Regions from separate parts of the Streptomyces sp. NPDC052042 genome, predicted to be linked through region 4. Evidence: riboswitches for the same ligand, from Rfam matches in the RefSeq annotation. Region 4 holds a riboswitch; each other region holds the start of a gene.

Region 1 (4,204 bases), on a different contig from region 4:
CCGACGACGCCCGCGCGGCGGGGTCGGCCACGGACGGGAACGGGGCCGCGGGCGGAGTGCGGCCGAGGGCCGGGATCCGCCCGTCAGGCCCACCGGACGGCCGGGCGAACGGTCAGGCGGACGCCTCGGTGAGGTCGGCCAGTTCCTTCTCGGTCAGCCGGAGGTCGGCGACGGCCGTCAGGGCGGGCAGCTGCTCGACCGTACGGGCCGAGGCGATCGGCGCGACGACGGTCGGCCGGGACGCGAGCCAGGCCAACGCCACGGTCGCGACCTGCGCGTCATGGGCCTGCGCGACACGGTCGAGTGCGGCGAGGACCTTACGCCCCCGCTCCGACTCCAGGTACTTCGCCGCGCTGCCCGCACGCACGCTCTCCACCTGGGCCCCCGCGCGGTACTTGCCGGTCAGGAAACCGGAGGCCAGGGCGTAGTACGGGACGGCGGCGAGCCCGGCCCGGGCGGCCGTGTCCTGGAGCGCGCCCTCATACGTGTCGCGGGAGACCAGGTTGTAGTGCGGCTGGAGGGCGACGTAACGGGCCAGCCCCTCGCGCTCCGAGAAGTCCACGGACGCCTGGAGCCGTTCGGGGCTGATGTTGGACGCGGCGATCTCCCGCACCTTGCCGGCCTTCACCAGCCCGTCGAGGGCGGTGATGATCTCCTCGACCGGAACGGACTCGTCGTCGAAGTGCGTGTAGTAGAGGTCGATGTGGTCCCTGCCGAGCCTGCGCAGCGACTCGTCCGCCGCCGCCTTGATGGTGGCGGCGGAGAGCCCCTTGTAAGAGGGGTGGGAGCCGACCTTGGTGGCGATGAGGACATCGGAGCGGTCGGGGCGTGCCGCGAGCCACTTGCCGATGACGGTCTCCGACTCGCCGCCCTCGTTGCCCGGCACCCAGGCGGAGTAGGCGTCGGCGGTGTCGATGAAGTTGCCGCCCACCGCCGTGTAGGCGTCCAGCACGGCGAACGACTGCGCCTCGGCGGCCGTCCAGCCGAAGACATTGCCGCCGAGGGCGAGCGGGAAGACGTGCAGATCGGAAGAGCCCAGCTTGCGAAGAGAAGTCATGCGTGGATCAACGTGTTCCCGTCGATCGGGTATTCCGTCCATCGGCCGCCCGGGGGACGGCCGATGGACGGTCCCCCGGACGGCCGGACGGCTGGGGTCGCCAGGACCGCACGACGTCTCGGGGTACGGGGACCGCGTATCCGCTCAGGTCGCACAAGGACCCGAACGGGCCCGGAGACGTGCTCAGATGTTGAGGCCCTTGCCCCGCAGCCAGGACATCGGGTCCACGCCCGTGCCGTCCGCGGTGTGGACCTCCAGGTGGAGGTGCGGGCCCGTCACATTGCCGGTCGCGCCGACCCGGCCGATGGTCTCCCCGGTGGAGACCTTCTGACCGATGCCCACACCGATCGAGGACTGGTGGCAGTACCACACCTCCGTGCCGTCCTCCAGCTCCAGCACCGTGCGGTAGCCGTACGAACCGGACCAGCCCGCCGACGTGATGGTGCCTCCGTGAACGGCCTTGACCGGGGTGCCCGTCGGCGCCGCGAAGTCGAGGCCGGTGTGGTGACCGGAGGCCCACATCGTGCCGGCCTGCCCGTATGTCGAGGTGATCGTGTACGAGCTGGTCGGGATGGCGTAGCTGGCGGCGAGCTTGGCGAGCCGCAGGGCCTCGGCCTTCTTCCTGGCCTCCTCCTCGGCCTTCTTCCTGGCCTCCTCCGCCTTCTTCTTCTCGGCGGCGGCCTTGGCCTCGGCGACGTCCTGCTGCTTCTTGGCCTCGGCGGCGGCCTTTTCCGCGGCGGCCCTCTCCTGGGCCTCCCTGGCCTCGGCGTCGGCGGCGGCCTGCTGCTGCTCGGCCTGCTGGAGGATACGGGCGCGGAGCGCCTCGCCCGCGTCGGTCGTGCCCTGCTCGGCCTCCGCGGTGGTGATACCGGCGGTGGTGAGCGGGGCGGTGTCGGCCTCGGCTCCGTCGTTCTCGGAGTCGTCGGAGAGAAGGGAGCCCACGCCGGGAAGGGACTTGGCGTCGGGCAGTTTGTCCGTGATGGCGTCGGGAAGGGAGATGGAGACCGGCGGCTTGCCCTGTGCGGTGGCCATGCCGCCCGCACCGACCGCCGCGATGACGCCGACCCCGAGTACCGCGGAGCTGCGGGCGAGTCCGCTGCGCTGCTTGGTGACGCGGTGCCTGCCGCGCACCGGGCGGACGGACTCCTCGGTGGGGTTCCACTCCTCCCAGCCACGCTCGGAACCGGAGTCGCCGTCGACGCGGAAGTCGACGCCGGAGAAGGCCGCGGTGGCGGCCACGTCCGGTTCGCCTCCCTGGTCCACGGCGCCGAGACCGGCACCGGGCACCGCCGCCATGCCGATCGTTCCGTGGTCGGAGCCGTAGGCGGCACCGGAGCCGTAGCCGGGGCCCGCGCCGTAACCGGGGCCGAAGTCGGCACCGAACGCGGAGTCGAGCCGGGTGGGGGCCTCGGGGGCAGGCTTGTTGGACGCCACGGGGGCGCACTCCTTTCCTTCCTTCTCGCCTACCGGGTTAGCTGACGGGTTCGGAGCAGGAAGGTCTCCTACGGGCTCCGCGTCTCTCACGAGACCCGGATGTCCGATTCACCCCAGGGTGTTGGTTCCCCGGTTCCCTTGCGGAATTCGGCGCTCGCGCACGGTGCCGCCTCTGACGACGGCTGGGACGACCGCGCTGCGTTATCGAACGTTAATAGACACCCGCCCCTGATTCCAAGCCGCTCCCACCGATCGTTCACGCCCACGGCCTGGACTTTAATGGACATCTCGGGGCGTAATCAGACGAGTTGATCGTGCCTCAACCGTTATCTATTTTCTGACGTTGCGTCAATTGTTATGCGGAGCGACGCCTTTCGATTACAGACGGTTGCAGGCCCGGCCCTGCCGACTCCCCGCCCCTCCGGAACACCGCTGCCCGCCCGATCCCCCTCCGACTGGCCGCCCCGGCCCCCGAGCCCTCCGCCCTTCGCACCCCGCCGACCGCCCGAACCAGCCGGACCGACCGTCACATCGGGTCCGGCCCCACGATCCGGACGGTCCTGCGCCGCTCCGGCTGCCCTTCCGCGGGGCGTACGACCGCGAGCAGGGCCAGATCGTCGGTCGTCTCGCCCCCCGTGTGCCGCCGTACGTCGTCGGTCAACGCGGACAGCAGTTCCTCCGGCCCGGGAAAGATCCGCCCGCGCAGCCGGGCCGCCGGATCGTAGAAGACCCCGTCCGCGTTCCGCGCCTCGGAGAGGCCGTCGGTGTAGAGCAGCAGCGTCGCCCCCGGCGGCAGCTCCCACGCGTCCGCCCGGTCGGGCCACGCGCCCAGGTCCATCCCGAGCGGCAGCGCGGGCATCGAGGGCTCCAGTACGTCCAGCCTCCCGTCCGGGTACAGCAGGATCGGCTCGGGGTGGCCGCGGTTGACGATCCGCACCTGGCACAGGCCGGCCGGGATCTCGGCCAGCACGGCGGTGGTGAAGCCCTCGACGGCGTCGGGACCGCCCCGGCGGGTGCCCCACTCCCGCACCAGCGCGCGCTCCAGGCGCCGCGCCACGCCCTCCAGCGAGCGTTCCTGTTCGGCCGCCTCCCGGAAGGCCCCGATGACCACCGCCACCGTCTCCACGGCGTCGAGCCCCTTGCCCCGCACATCGCCGACCACCAGCCGGACTCCGTACGGGGTGTCCGTCACTGCGTACAGGTCGCCGCCGACGAACTCGTCGGCCTGCGCCGCCTCGTACCGTGCCGCCACATGCAGCCCACCGATCCGGTCGGAGGGCTTCGGCAGCACCGCCCGCATGGCCCGCTCCGCGATGACACGGGCGGAGGCCAACTGCTCGTTGCTCCGCCACACCACCCGGTTGATCACCACCGCGAGCACCGAGACGGTCGCCAGGGTGAGCAGCTCGATCAGTGGAACAGCCGCCGGCAGCGAGTCGGATGCCAGCCGGAGCGCGATGACGGCCAGCATCGAGGCGATGCCGGTGAGCACGGTGGTGGACAGCGAGAAGAACGGCGCGGCGATCAGCGGCGCCGCCACGAACAGCGGAATGGCGGTGAAGACCGACGGGGTGAACAGATCGAACAGCAGCCCCCCGATGATCATCAGGATCGGCAGCATGCGCACGAACCGTCTGGCGCCGACGCCACCGGCACCGGCGTGTCCGCCGCGCCGCTTCAGCCGCTTCCACACCTGTGGTCTCCTGCCCGGTA
Region 2 (4,204 bases), on a different contig from region 4:
ACGCTCCCCGTGGAGTTCGAGCCCCGGCCCAGCCCCAGCTTGTTCTGACGGTCCGTCAAGAATGTGATGTGCGCGTGATACGTGCTGCATCGACTTGTGACACGCGTTCGAGTCCGGTTAGGTTCACCGTTCGACCCACCGGTCGCTCGTCAGAACTCGTCCGTCACACGGAAGGCAATCTCATGGGCTCCGCGAACGGCAGACACCGTCGTCCTCGCCAGGCACCCGCCATCGTCGTCGCGGCGGGCGTGACCGGATCCGCCCTCGCCATCCCGCTGCTCGGCGCGGGCGCCGCGCAGGCGGCCGATGCCGCGACATGGGACCGGGTCGCCGAGTGTGAGAGCGGCGGCACCTGGAGCGCCGACTTCGGGAACGGCTCCTACGGCGGTCTTCAGCTCACCCCGGAGATCTGGAAGGCGTACGGCGGTGAGGAGTACGCCCCGCGCGCCGACCTCGCCAGCCGCGCCCAGCAGATCGCCGTGGCCGAGAAGATCCTCGGCGACCGGGGTCCGCAGGCGTGGCCGAGCTGTGCCCCCCTGTCCGGTCTCGCGACGGACGGGTCCCTGCCGGGCGTCGACCCGGGGGCGACGCCCTCCGGCGGCCCCGCCGAGGGCGCCGGCGCGAAGAAGGGCGCGGGGGCGAGGGGCGGCACCGGTTCGGCGGAGGACGCGCAGTCGGGCGACGAGGGGCGGGAGTCCCCGTCCGGCGGGCACGCCACGCCTTCCCGTGGCGCCGGGAAGCCGGCCGCGAAGCCCTCGCCCACCGAATCGGCCACCGAGTCCGGCGCGGGCGCGTCCAGTTCTTCTTCCGGTGCGCATCGTTCATCCGGGTCTAGGGATATGGGCGATTCGGGTGTTTCTTCCGGACCGTCAGAAAAGTCCGAGGCGACCGGAGGATCCGGGATGTCCGGAGGCGTGGGTGGCAAGCACCGTGGCGCACCGGCCGCCGAGGAGCAGGAGGCCGGTGACGGCGTCGGCCGCGAGTCGGGCCGCCATGCCTCGCGCGGTGGTGAGGGCGGGCGCGGGGCGGGCTCCCCGGTCGCGGATGACACGTACACCGTCCGTCCCGGTGACAATCTCTGGGCGATTGCCGAGGCGGAGGACGTCCCCGGTGGCTGGCCCGCGCTCTATGAGGCCAACAAGGAGGTCCTGGGCTCCGATCCGGACCTCATCCTCCCTGGTCAGAGCCTTGAGGTCGATGTGAAGGCCGACTGAGGCCCGGTTCGGTGACCGGCTGATGGGGCCTCAAGAACCGGGGCGCTTCGGAGACCTGTGTCCGCTTGTGCGTAAGTGAGACATGGGTCTCTTTGCGTCAATTGGCGCGTCGGGCTCAGAGGGTCCTTCCGTAGCGCTCCCCACCTGCGAAAACGACGGTTCCTCAGATGCAAGTAAGAGATGATTGTCCGATGTGTCTATCTTTGAATATGAGGCTTATATGTGTTTACGGTCAGAACCGCTCGCACCGCGGGCCCCGTCGACCGTCACGCCGAATCCTGCCGTCGGTCGGAGGGAACAGACGCGTTCAAGCGCCGTAGGCAGGAGCGGGGGACCCAGGTAGGCGTCGGCCCCGACCGTCGGAAGACGCGTCAGGACCGGCTTGGGGTGAAGTCGCGTGCTAGGACGTGCGACCGGGCAACTCACTAGGCCCGAACCCGACAGCTCACCTCGTAGGCGTCGGTGAGGAGACTTCCATGCTGTTTTCCGGCAAGGGCAAGCACCGTCGCCCGTCCAAGGTCGTCCGTGTCGCCACGCTCGCCGGCGTCACCGGCTCCGCCGTCGTCGTCCCGCTGATGGGTGCGGCCGACGCCTCCGCCGCCTCCGTGGCCACCTGGGACGCCGTCGCCCAGTGCGAGTCGGGTGGCAACTGGTCCATCAACACCGGTAACGGCTACTACGGCGGCCTGCAGTTCTCGCAGTCCAGCTGGGCCGCTGCCGGTGGCCTGAAGTACGCGCCCCGCGCCGACCTGGCCACCAAGTCCCAGCAGATCGCCACCGCCGAGCGGCTCCTCGCCATGCAGGGCCCGGGTGCCTGGGGCTGCGCCGGCGCCGGCAACCTGCGCAACGACGGCGTCAAGCCGGGTGTCGACACCTCCTCGAAGAGCTCCGGCACCGTCAAGAAGCAGAACACCCAGACCGCCCCCAAGCAGCAGACCCAGCCGACCCAGCAGGCCCAGCAGCAGGTCGAGCGCGGCCAGGCCCCCGCCTCCCGCTCCGAGCGTCCCGCCGCCCCGCAGACCGGCGCGAAGAAGACCGTCACCACCCCGACCGGCAAGAAGGTCAAGAAGGGCGACGGCGAGTACAAGGTCGTCTCCGGCGACACGCTCAGCAAGATCGCCGCCGAGCACGGCGTCAAGGGTGGCTGGCAGCGGCTGTTCGAGCTGAACAAGGACATCGTCGAGAACGCCGACCTGATCTACCCGGGTCAGCAGCTCCACCTGACGAAGTAGTCCGGCACCCTCTCCTCTCCTCACCTCCCGGGCGTCCCCGGACGCTCCGGTGCCCCAGGACCCCCCGGCCCGGCGCGCGTTCCCCGTGCGCGCCGGGCCGGGGTTCTCCGTTCGGCGCGCATGGCGTGCGACGCGCACGGTGCTCCGCGGGTGAGGTCCGGGCGGTCCGTCACCTCCGGGCGCCGCGCCCCGTTCAGGCGGTCCGTCACCACGGCTCCGCGCCCCCGGTCGCCCCCCCTGCGGGGCCGCCCGTTCAACTGTTGTAGTTACTGATCCGTAATCTTCTGGCCATTTGCCCGGGATCGTTCTCCCTTGGGTTCTTTTTCGTCCCAGGAGGCGGGCGGTCGTCGGGCTGAGCGGGCGGGGCCGGTTAGGCTCTTGTCGCAAGGCCAAAGTGACCCTGCAGAACCAGTGTCATATCCCAGAAGGAGATGCCTCGTGCCGTCCATCGACGTCGTCGTAGCCCGGGAAATCCTTGACTCCCGGGGGAACCCCACGGTCGAGGTCGAAGTCGGCCTCGACGACGGCAGCACGGGCCGTGCCGCCGTGCCGTCCGGTGCCTCCACCGGCGCCTTCGAGGCCATCGAGCTTCGCGACGGGGACCCCAACCGCTACCAGGGCAAGGGCGTCGAGAAGGCCGTCCTCGCCGTCATCGAGCAGATCGGTCCGGAGCTCGTCGGCTATGACGCGACCGAGCAGCGGCTGATCGACCAGGCGATGTTCGACCTGGACGCCACCGAGAACAAGGGCTCGCTCGGCGCCAACGCCATCCTCGGCGTCTCGCTGGCCGTTGCGCACGCCGCCTCCGAGGCGTCGGACCTGCCGCTGTTCCGCTACCTTGGCGGCCCGAACGCGCACCTGCTGCCGGTCCCGATGATGAACATCCTCAACGGCGGGTCGCACGCCGACTCCAACGTGGACATCCAGGAGTTCATGATCGCCCCGATCGGCGCGGAGTCCTTCTCCGAGGCCCTGCGCTGGGGCGCCGAGATCTACCACACGCTGAAGAAGGTCCTGAAGACCAAGGGCCTGTCGACCGGTCTCGGCGACGAGGGCGGCTTCGCGCCGAACCTGGAGTCGAACCGCGCCGCCCTCGACCTCATCATCGAGGCCATCAAGGAAGCCGGCTACGTCCCGGGCAAGGACATCGCGCTCGCGCTCGACGTCGCCGCCTCCGAGTTCTACAAGGACGGCACGTACGAGTTCGAGGGCAAGTCCCGCTCGGCCGCCGAGATGACCGAGTACTACGAGGAGCTGGTCTCCGCGTACCCGCTGGTCTCCATCGAGGACCCGCTGTACGAGGACGACTGGGACGGCTGGAAGATCATCACCGACAAGCTCGGTGCCAAGGTGCAGATCGTCGGCGACGACCTGTTCGTCACCAACCCGGAGCGCCTGGCCCGTGGCATCGAGGAGGGCTCCGCCAACGCCCTGCTCGTCAAGGTCAACCAGATCGGCTCGCTGACCGAGACCCTGGACGCCGTCGAGCTCGCCCAGCGCAACGGCTTCAAGTGCATGATGTCGCACCGCTCCGGCGAGACCGAGGACGTCACCATCGCCGACCTCGCCGTCGCGGTGAACTGCGGCCAGATCAAGACCGGCGCCCCGGCCCGCTCGGACCGTGTCGCCAAGTACAACCAGCTCCTGCGCATCGAGGAGATCCTCGACGACGCCGCGGTGTACGCGGGCCGCTCGGCGTTCCCCCGCTTCAAGGGCTGAACTCCACTGGCCCGGGCCTCCGACCCCCACGGACGATCC
Region 3 (4,204 bases), on a different contig from region 4:
TCGGTACCGTCGCGGGCCGCGCCGACGAACTCTGCCGGTACGCCGTGCTGTTCGGCGACCCGCAGCTCGCCCTGACCGCGGTGCAGCGGGTCCTCGACATCACGGCGAAGGAGGTCCAGGCGGTCGCCGAGGCACGGCTGCGTCCCGACAACCGGGCGGTGCTGGTCTACGAACCGGTCGAACCGGCCGAGGCCGCCGATGAGACCGACGCCGACGACACCGACGCGCACGAAGGAGCGGACAAGTGACCGACGCCGCCGCGACTGGAGTTTCGATGCAGTTCCACCCCCAGCCCGCCCCCGGTGTCGCCCGCCCCTGGGCCTTCCCCGCGCCGGAGCGCGGCTCGCTGTCCAACGGCCTCACGGTGCTGCGCTGCCACCGCCCAGGCCAGCAGGTGGTGGCGGTCGAGATCGTCCTCGAAGCCCCGCTGGACGCCGAGCCGGAGGGCCTGGACGGGGTGGCCACGATCATGGCGCGGGCCCTGTCCGAGGGCACCGACAAGCACACCGCCGAGGAGTTCGCGGCCGAACTGGAGCGCTGCGGCGCCACGCTCGACGCGCACGCCGACCACTCCGGCGTGCGGGTCTCCCTGGAGGTCCCGGCCTCCCGGCTGGCCAAGGCGCTCGGGCTGGTCGCCGAGGCGCTGCGGGCCCCCGCCTTCGCCGACAGCGAGATCGAGCGGCTCGTGCGCAACCGGCTCGACGAGATCCCGCACGAGCAGGCCAACCCGGCCCGGCGCGCTGCCAAGCAGCTCTCCAAGGAGCTCTTCCCGGCCACGTCCCGGATGTCGCGTCCGCGCCAGGGGACCGAGGAGACCGTGGGCCGGATCGACGCGCCGGCGGTGCGCGCCTTTTTCGACGCCCATGTCCGGCCGTCCGCGGCGACCGCCGTGGTCGTCGGCGATCTGACCGGCATCGACCTGGAGGCCCTGCTCGCCGACACGCTCGGCGACTGGTCGGGCGACACGGCCGAGCCGCGCCCCGCACCGCCGATCACCGCCGACGACACCGGCCGCGTGGTCATCGTGGACCGCCCGGGCGCGGTGCAGACGCAGCTCCTGATCGGCCGCATCGGGCCCGACCGCCACGACAGCGTGTGGCCCGCCCAGGTGCTCGGCACGTACTGCCTGGGCGGCACGCTCACCTCACGGCTGGACCGGGTGCTGCGCGAGGAGAAGGGCTACACCTACGGCGTCCGGGCCTTCGCCCAGGTGCTGCGGTCCTCGGCCCCGGACTCGGTCACGGGGGCGACCGGTGCCGCGATGCTCGCCATCAGCGGTTCGGTGGACACCGAGTCGACCGGACCGGCCCTGGAGGACCTGTGGACGGTCCTGCGGACGCTGGCGGCCGAGGGACTCACCGACGAGGAGCGCGAGACGGCGGTGCAGAACCTCGTGGGCGTCGCGCCGCTGAAGTTCGAGATGGCGGCGTCCGTCGCGGGCACCCTCGCCGACCAGGTCGAGCAGCGCCTTCCGGACGACTACCAGGCCCATCTGTACGCCCGGCTCGCGGAGACCGGAACGGTCGAGGCGACCGCGGCCGCGGTCAGCGCCTTTCCCGTCGACCGGCTGGTGACGGTTCTCGTCGGCGATGCCTCCCGGATCGAGGAGCCGGTACGGGCCCTGGGTATCGGCGAGGTGTCGGTGGTCGCCGGCTGACGGACGCGCCGTCACGGATCCGGGGCCGACCAGCTCCTCCGGAGCGGTCCCCTCGGCACTGGCCCCTCCGGGACTGGCGGTTCACCTGCCCTCGGCACCGGCCCACCGGCCTGCGGCCGGGCGCGAGGACGAGGAAGACCCCTGTGAGCGATGTCTCACGGGGGTCTTCCTTTCCAGCGGCCGCGGTTCCGGCGCACCCTGTGGGATGCGCTACAGAACGGCTTGTCCGTTTGGTGAACGAACAGGCCCGCGCTTAGCGTCGACCGGGCTGTCCGCCACCCGTACGTCGCGACCGCGACGCACCGGACGGCCATCGCCGAGTCCCCACCGGGCGTGAGCCCAGGGGAGCCGGGGACCCATGCAGTCCCTGGGGTGAATCGGAAGCCTGGACCACGATGAGGCCGGGGCGTCCGTAGGAGACCTTCCTTGCTCCGAACCCGTCAGCTAACCCGGTAGGCGAGAAGGAAGGAAAGGACCAGCCACTTCATGGCGTTCACCCGTTCCACCGGGAAGCACCGAGCCCCCGGCCGGCTGACGCGCGGCGGCGCCAAGGTCGCTGGCGTCGCGGCGCTGGCCACCACCGGCGTCGTCGGAGGGCTCGCCTCCCCGGCCCTCGCGGCGGACACCGAGCCCTCCGCCGTCGGCGACACCGGACTGAACCAGGTCATCGCCATCCAGGACGTCATCGCCGACCGGATCGACGCCCAGGCCGACGCGCAGCAGCACCGGGCCGACGTCGTCGCCGAGGCGAAGGCGGCGGCCCAGCGGAAGGCCGAGGCCGAGAAGCGCGCCCAGGCCAGGGCCGAGGCGAAGCGCGCCGCCGAGGCACGGGCCGAGAGCATGCGTGCTGCCCGCTCCGCCGAGCGCGCCCGTCTGGGCCTCTTCCAGCTCCCGGTCGCCGGCTCCTACGTCACCACCGGATACAAATCCAGCGGTTCGCTCTGGTCCTCGGGCCACCACTCGGGCATCGACTTCCACGCGGCGTCCGGGAGTCCCGTCGTCGCCGTCGGAGCCGGCACGGTCGTCGAGGCGGGCTGGGGCGGTGCGTACGGCAACAACATCGTCCTGCGGATGACGGACGGCACGTACACCCAGTACGGGCACCTCTCGTCGATCGGCGTCCGGGTCGGCCAGAGCGTCGGGGCGGGCCAGCGGATCGGACTCTCCGGCTCGACCGGCAACTCCACCGGACCGCACCTCCACTTCGAGGCCCGGACCGCCCCGCACTACGGATCCGACATGGACCCCGTCGCGTATCTGCGGGCCCACGGCGTCTCCGTCTGACCGACGGCGCCCGGCGAGCCGCTCGCGAACCGCTCTTCGAAGGCCCCGGCATGCCGGGGCCTTCGGCGCTTCCGGCTCTCCCCGCCCATGGACCGCCCCTGCCGCGGCCGAAAAAGGGCGGTGGCCGCAGAGCGTTCACCCCGTTCCCCCACCATCGGAATACGGCCGCGCCGCAGCGCTTCAGGACGAGGCCCCCGGCGCGGCGCATCGCGAGAGGACTGCGGAGCGGGGTCGGGGCGACCTCGCTCGGGGCGACCGCGTGCCACGGGAAGCGGGCCGGCCCCGACCGGGAGACGTGAGGAGCCGCGGTACCGGTCGGCGGTACCGCGGCTCCTTCGCGGGTTCGGCCCCAGGGGCGGTCGCTACGGCAATCGGCCCTCCGGGGATTCCCGGAAGGCCGGACGCGGGCCCGAAAGCCGGACGTGGGTCAGACGGTCTCCGGGAGTTCGTCGAGGCCCTCGGCGACCAGCCTCGCCAGGCGGTCCAGGGCGATCTCGGCGCCGTCCGCCTCGGACGCCAGCACGATCTCCTCGCCTCCTCGCGCGCCGAGACCGAGCACCGCGAGCATGGAGGCGGCGTTCACCGGAGTCCCGTCGGCCTTCGAGACCGTCAGGGGAATGCCGGAAGCCGTGGCGGCACGGACGAATATGGAAGCGGGGCGGGCGTGCAGGCCCTCGGCCCAGCCGACGTTGACGCGGCGCTCAGCCATGGTTCTGCCCTTCATGATTCACTAGTTGTCTAGACCATTCTCTCATGGTGGTGCGCGGTGCTCCGGCCGACCCGCGCCGCACCCGGGAGCAGTGCCGCAATGCCGTTCGGCCCCCCTTAGACTGCCTTGGTCCCGGGAGCTACGCGAGTGGTGGACGAGCCGTAGTCTGTGCCCATGCAGTCCTCGCCGGAGCAGAGTCCGCCCCACGCCTACCCCGACCACTGGGAAGCGGATGTGGTCCTCCGCGACGGAGGCACCGCGCGCATCCGGCCCATCACCACGGACGACGCCGAACGGCTGGTCAGCTTCTACGAGCAGGTCTCCGACGAGTCGAAGTACTACCGCTTCTTCGCGCCGTACCCGCGCCTGTCCGCCAGGGACGTGTACCGCTTCACCCACCACGACTACGTCGACCGGGTGGGGCTCGCGGTCACCGTCGGCGGCGAGTTCATCGCGACCGTCCGCTACGACCGGATAGACGACCGGGGCAGGCCCGCCTCCGTGCCCGCGGACCAGGCCGAGGTCGCCTTCCTCGTGCAGGACGCGCACCAGGG
Region 4 (4,204 bases):
ACGAGGGGCGGCCGGACGGGGACGTGCGACGACGGAGCCCGTCCCTCCCCTGACGGGCGCCGCCGCTGCGGGAACGGTCCTCAGAGCGGCAGGAGATCCGGCCGCTTCGCCACGACGTGGTCGCCCGAGGACTCACCGCGCAGCCGTCGGCCGATCCAGGGCACCAGGTGCTCGCGCGCCCAGTGGATGTCGTCGCGACGGACTTCGAGCGTGCCGCGCGGGGCCTGCGCGGGCCACGGCTGGTCGGGGTCGGCCGGCACGTCGATCCCGAGGACCTGGGCGGCGCGCAGCGCGACCCTGGTGTGCCCCTCGGGCGACAGGTGGAGCCGGTCGTCGTCCCAGGCCCGCCGGTCCTGGACGGACCTCAGCGACCACAGGTCGAGGACGGGGCAGCCGTAGCGGTCGGCGATGGCCCGCACATGGGCGGAGTACGTGGCGACCTTGCCGCGCAGGTGCCGCAGCACGGGAACGCCCCGGGTGTCGAATCCGGTGGTGATCATGACGGTGCCGACCGCTTCGGTCAGTTCGGCGACCGCGCGCTCGAAACGCTCGGCCACGTCGTCCGGGTCGGTGCCGGGCCTGATGATGTCGTTGCCGCCGGCACAGAAGCTCACCAGGTCGGGGGCCAGTTCCTTGGCGCGGGGGACCTGTTCCTCGACGATCTGGTCGAGGAGGCGTCCGCGTACGGCGAGATTGGCGTACCGGAAGTCCGCGTGCGTGGGGCCGTCGGCGTTCGTCCGCTCGCCGGGGTCCGGAAGCCGGTCCGCGAGAAGCACCGCGAAACGGTCCGCCCAGCCGATGTAGGTACCGTCCGGTCCGGGGTCGCCGACACCTTCGGTGAAGCTGTCGCCGATCGCCGCGTACGACCCGATGAGGCCCTTCCGATTGATGACGCCACGTTGGAATTTTCTCGAATCGTCTGCCACAAGCGTCTATCCTGCACCGTCGAATGTGACCTACGCGACCGTAATAAGGGGTTGACGGATGGTGAGATAGACCACCCGGTCAGGACTCCGAGGGGGGAATAGGCGCCACGAGGGGGTGGCGCGTCGTCGTGACGCGCCACCCCCTCGTCGGGACCGGATCGGGCCTCTGCCGTCCGTCGGAGCGTTCGGCTCAGACGTAGATGCCGTGCGCGGCGAGGTAGGCGACCGGGTCGATGTCGGAACCGTACGCCGGGCCGGTGCGGACCTCGAAGTGCAGGTGCGGTCCGGTGGAGTTGCCGGTGGAACCGGAGAGGCCGATCTGCTGGCCTGCGCCCACGGACTGGCCCGCCGAAACGGAGATCGAGGACAGGTGCCCGTACTGCGAGTAGCGGCCGTCGGCGTGCTTGACGACGACCTGGTTGCCGTACGCACCGCCCCAGCCGGCGGTGACGACGGTGCCGGAGGCGATGGACTTCACGCTGGTGCCGGTGAAGACGGGGAAGTCGATGCCGCTGTGGCTGCCGCTGGACCAGTTGGATCCGGAGGCCCGGTATCCGGTGGTGTGGTTGCCGGGAACCGGGTGGACATAACCGGAGCCGGTGCTCGCGGCGGCCGGGGCGGAGGTCTTCGCCTTCGTGGCCGCCTGCGGCTGCGCCGGCGCGGGCTTGGCCGGAGCGGGCTTGGCCGGAGCGGACTTCTGGACCGTCGACGGCACCGAGAGCACCTTCGACGGAAGGGCGGAGCCCGCGCCCGCACCGGCGGACGCGGCGTGGCCGGACGCCTGGGAGCCGAGCGTCAGCTCGGTGCCCGGGCGGATCAGGTCCGGGTCGGCACCGATGGCCTCGCGGTTGTCCTGGTAGAGCTTCTGCCAGCCGCCCTCGATCCCGTGCTCGGCGGCGATCTTCGACAGATAGTCGCCGGGGACGACGGAGTACGTCGTGGCGGCGGCCGGCTCCTGCGCGGCCCGCTGGACCGGGACGGTGTGCGCGGCGGAGGCCGGGGCGGTCTGCGGCGCGGCGTGGGCGCCGGTGGCGCCGAGCAGCGGCAGGGCGATGATGGCGCCACCGGCGCTCACGGCGGCGACGCCGCGGGCGATCACGCTGGACTTGGTACGGCGGTGCTTACCCGGGATGGGCATGATGCGCTTCCTCTCCGGCGCCTACGAGGTGAGCTGTCGGGTTCGGGCTGGAGATGCCCGGCCGCGGCGAGCGCGACTTCACCCCGAGCCGACCGGATTTCACCGGTCGGCGGCCTACCTGGTTCCCCCGCTCCTGCCACGCGTCGAGTGGATGCGATATCCGGGCGGCGGCAGGATTAGGCGGTCCGTCCGGATTTGACGGTGACCGTAAGCGAGCCGGACGGCGAGAACAAGCCACTGACTCCCGGAAGGAATCCGGGACCGGGAATTCAGAACCGAATTCCCGTCACACTCCGTGGATCCGGGATCCTGAATTCCTGCGCCGCGCAAGGAATGCCCGAACGGCCGATCGGCACGCACGGTCACGGATATGATTCCGCTCACGAGCGGTGATCAGCCTGGGAAACCAAAACGGATATACATCAATAAATAGCCTCAATACGGACATCGAGTGGGCACCATGCGCGTCGGAGCCCCGGCCTCCCGCACCCGCGACGATGTGACAGAAATCCCGCCGCCCATGTCCCGGCAGGCACGAAGATCGGCAATTCCGGTGATCCAGAAGATAATCCCGGACACCCCCATGCACTGACCGCGCATCAGTTGACAATGGAATCCGGCCGCAGCACCTCGGGAAATCGCGCCCCCTCGCGAGCCGGCTCGATAAATGATCAGAAGTGCGCGTGACAAGAGATCAAAACCGCTTCGGCCATTTCCCGTCCTTCCGGCGGGGGCCACGTACCGAAGGGCTGTCCCATGCCCTTCATCGGTCAGCGGGCTTCAGGCCGCGTGGAAGCCCCCGGACGCAGCAGGAGCGAGAAGGGTTCGAGCCCGGCCCCGAGGCCGGTCCGGGGCCCGGGCTCCGCCAGGGTCACCCGGACCGCCCGCCGTCCGCCACGGGCCGTTGACCACGACCGACTTCCCTCGGGGACGGGCGGATCGACACGGGTATCGACAGCGGGGCGGACGAGATGATTGCCTGAGGAACCGATGTCGTATCGTCGCGGAAGTGGCCTTGTCGGCGACTCCCGCCGACGGCCGGACGCCCAGGAGTCAGTGTGACGCAGCAGTTGCCGCAGATCCCGTCGACGGAACCCGAGCTGACGGGTGTCCGCAACTTCCGTGACGTGGGCGGACTGCCCACCGCGGACGGCAGGCGGGTGCGGTACGGAACACTCTTCCGCAGTGGTCATCTCGCGCACGCCACCCCCGAGGACGCCGCCTTCCTCACCGACCTGGGGCTGCATACGATCTTCGACTTCCGCAACGCGGCCGACCTTCGGCTCGACGGCCACGACGTGGAGCTGCCGGGCGTACGGAACCTCAACATCCCGCTCTCAGACCCGGCGGACGGCGCGGGGTTCTGGCGGATGGTCCGCGAAGGCGACCTGGAGCAGCTGCGCTCGCTCCTGGCCGATGGGAAGGGGGCGAACCGGATGATCGCCTCGTACCGCGAGATCGTCCTGGAGCGCACCGCGGAGCACAGCCGGGTGCTGCACGCGCTGGCCGAGGACAGTGTTCCGGCGCTGATGCACTGCGCGGCGGGCAAGGACCGGGCCGGTCTGTCGATGGCCGTGTCCCTGCTCGCGGTCGGTGTCGAGCGCGACGCCATCGAGGCCGACTACCTGAAGTCCGATCAGGCGCACCGCCGCTACCGGATCCGCCGCAGCGACACCTCTGCGGACGGCATGTCGGCCGAGGTGCTGGAACTGCTCAATCCGCTCTTCGGCGCCCACCGCGACTACCTCGCCGCGGCGTTCGCCTCCATCGAGGAGACCTGGGGCGACACCGAGCGCTATCTGGCGGAGGGCCTGCGGCTGTCCCCGGAAACCCGTGAGCGGCTGCGCGACCGGCTGATCGAGACGGTCTGACAGCAGCCGCCCGGCGGTCGCGGTGGTCAGCCTTTGGCGGCCACCGCGAAGAGGATGTAGAGGAAGGCCGCGACGACGTGTCCGGCGATGAGGTAGGCGATCAGCCGGATCACGACGCCGCGCGGGAACTTCCGTTCCTGGGCTTCGTACTTCTTGCTCGACCCCAGCGGGTCGAAGTTCTCTGAATCGGACATGGTGGTCCTCTCTGGGGACCGGCCGGGGCCGGTCTCAGCGGCGGTGGATACCGTCGCCGAGGCACAGCTCGGCGG

The links. Region 4 has a riboswitch for cyclic di-AMP ahead of ACIHCL_RS29480 (peptidoglycan DD-metalloendopeptidase family protein). Riboswitches for the same ligand answer to the same signal wherever they lie in the genome.
Region 1: it holds a riboswitch for cyclic di-AMP, as region 4 does, so the genes downstream of both, ACIHCL_RS19190 (M23 family metallopeptidase) here and ACIHCL_RS29480 (peptidoglycan DD-metalloendopeptidase family protein) in region 4, are expected to answer to the same signal.
Region 2: it holds a riboswitch for cyclic di-AMP, as region 4 does, so the genes downstream of both, ACIHCL_RS16410 (transglycosylase family protein) here and ACIHCL_RS29480 (peptidoglycan DD-metalloendopeptidase family protein) in region 4, are expected to answer to the same signal.
Region 3: it holds a riboswitch for cyclic di-AMP, as region 4 does, so the genes downstream of both, ACIHCL_RS11680 (M23 family metallopeptidase) here and ACIHCL_RS29480 (peptidoglycan DD-metalloendopeptidase family protein) in region 4, are expected to answer to the same signal.

What each region holds. Positions count from the first base shown of each region.
Region 1 covers NZ_JBIUBU010000010.1:257,516-261,719, reverse strand. Annotated here, with positions in the region: gene ACIHCL_RS19195 (aldo/keto reductase) at 113-1,057, opposite strand; gene ACIHCL_RS19190 (M23 family metallopeptidase) at 1,241-2,491, opposite strand; cyclic di-AMP (ydaO/yuaA leader) riboswitch at 2,503-2,654, opposite strand; gene ACIHCL_RS19185 (PP2C family protein-serine/threonine phosphatase) at 3,018-4,112, opposite strand.
Region 2 covers NZ_JBIUBU010000008.1:201,883-206,086, forward strand. Annotated here, with positions in the region: gene ACIHCL_RS16400 (cytochrome P450) at 1-48, shown strand, start outside; gene ACIHCL_RS16405 (transglycosylase family protein) at 183-1,214, shown strand; cyclic di-AMP (ydaO/yuaA leader) riboswitch at 1,517-1,688, shown strand; gene ACIHCL_RS16410 (transglycosylase family protein) at 1,691-2,446, shown strand; gene eno (phosphopyruvate hydratase) at 2,885-4,165, shown strand.
Region 3 covers NZ_JBIUBU010000005.1:103,602-107,805, forward strand. Annotated here, with positions in the region: gene ACIHCL_RS11670 (M16 family metallopeptidase) at 1-248, shown strand, start outside; gene ACIHCL_RS11675 (M16 family metallopeptidase) at 275-1,657, shown strand; cyclic di-AMP (ydaO/yuaA leader) riboswitch at 1,962-2,130, shown strand; gene ACIHCL_RS11680 (M23 family metallopeptidase) at 2,144-2,941, shown strand; gene ACIHCL_RS11685 (HPr family phosphocarrier protein) at 3,369-3,650, opposite strand; gene ACIHCL_RS11690 (GNAT family N-acetyltransferase) at 3,825-4,204, shown strand, end outside.
Region 4 covers NZ_JBIUBU010000023.1:101,083-105,286, forward strand. Annotated here, with positions in the region: gene ACIHCL_RS29475 (SGNH/GDSL hydrolase family protein) at 81-926, opposite strand; gene ACIHCL_RS29480 (peptidoglycan DD-metalloendopeptidase family protein) at 1,117-2,064, opposite strand; cyclic di-AMP (ydaO/yuaA leader) riboswitch at 2,070-2,224, opposite strand; gene ACIHCL_RS29485 (tyrosine-protein phosphatase) at 3,123-3,935, shown strand; gene ACIHCL_RS29490 (DUF6126 family protein) at 3,962-4,129, opposite strand; gene ACIHCL_RS29495 (helix-turn-helix domain-containing protein) at 4,164-4,204, opposite strand, start outside.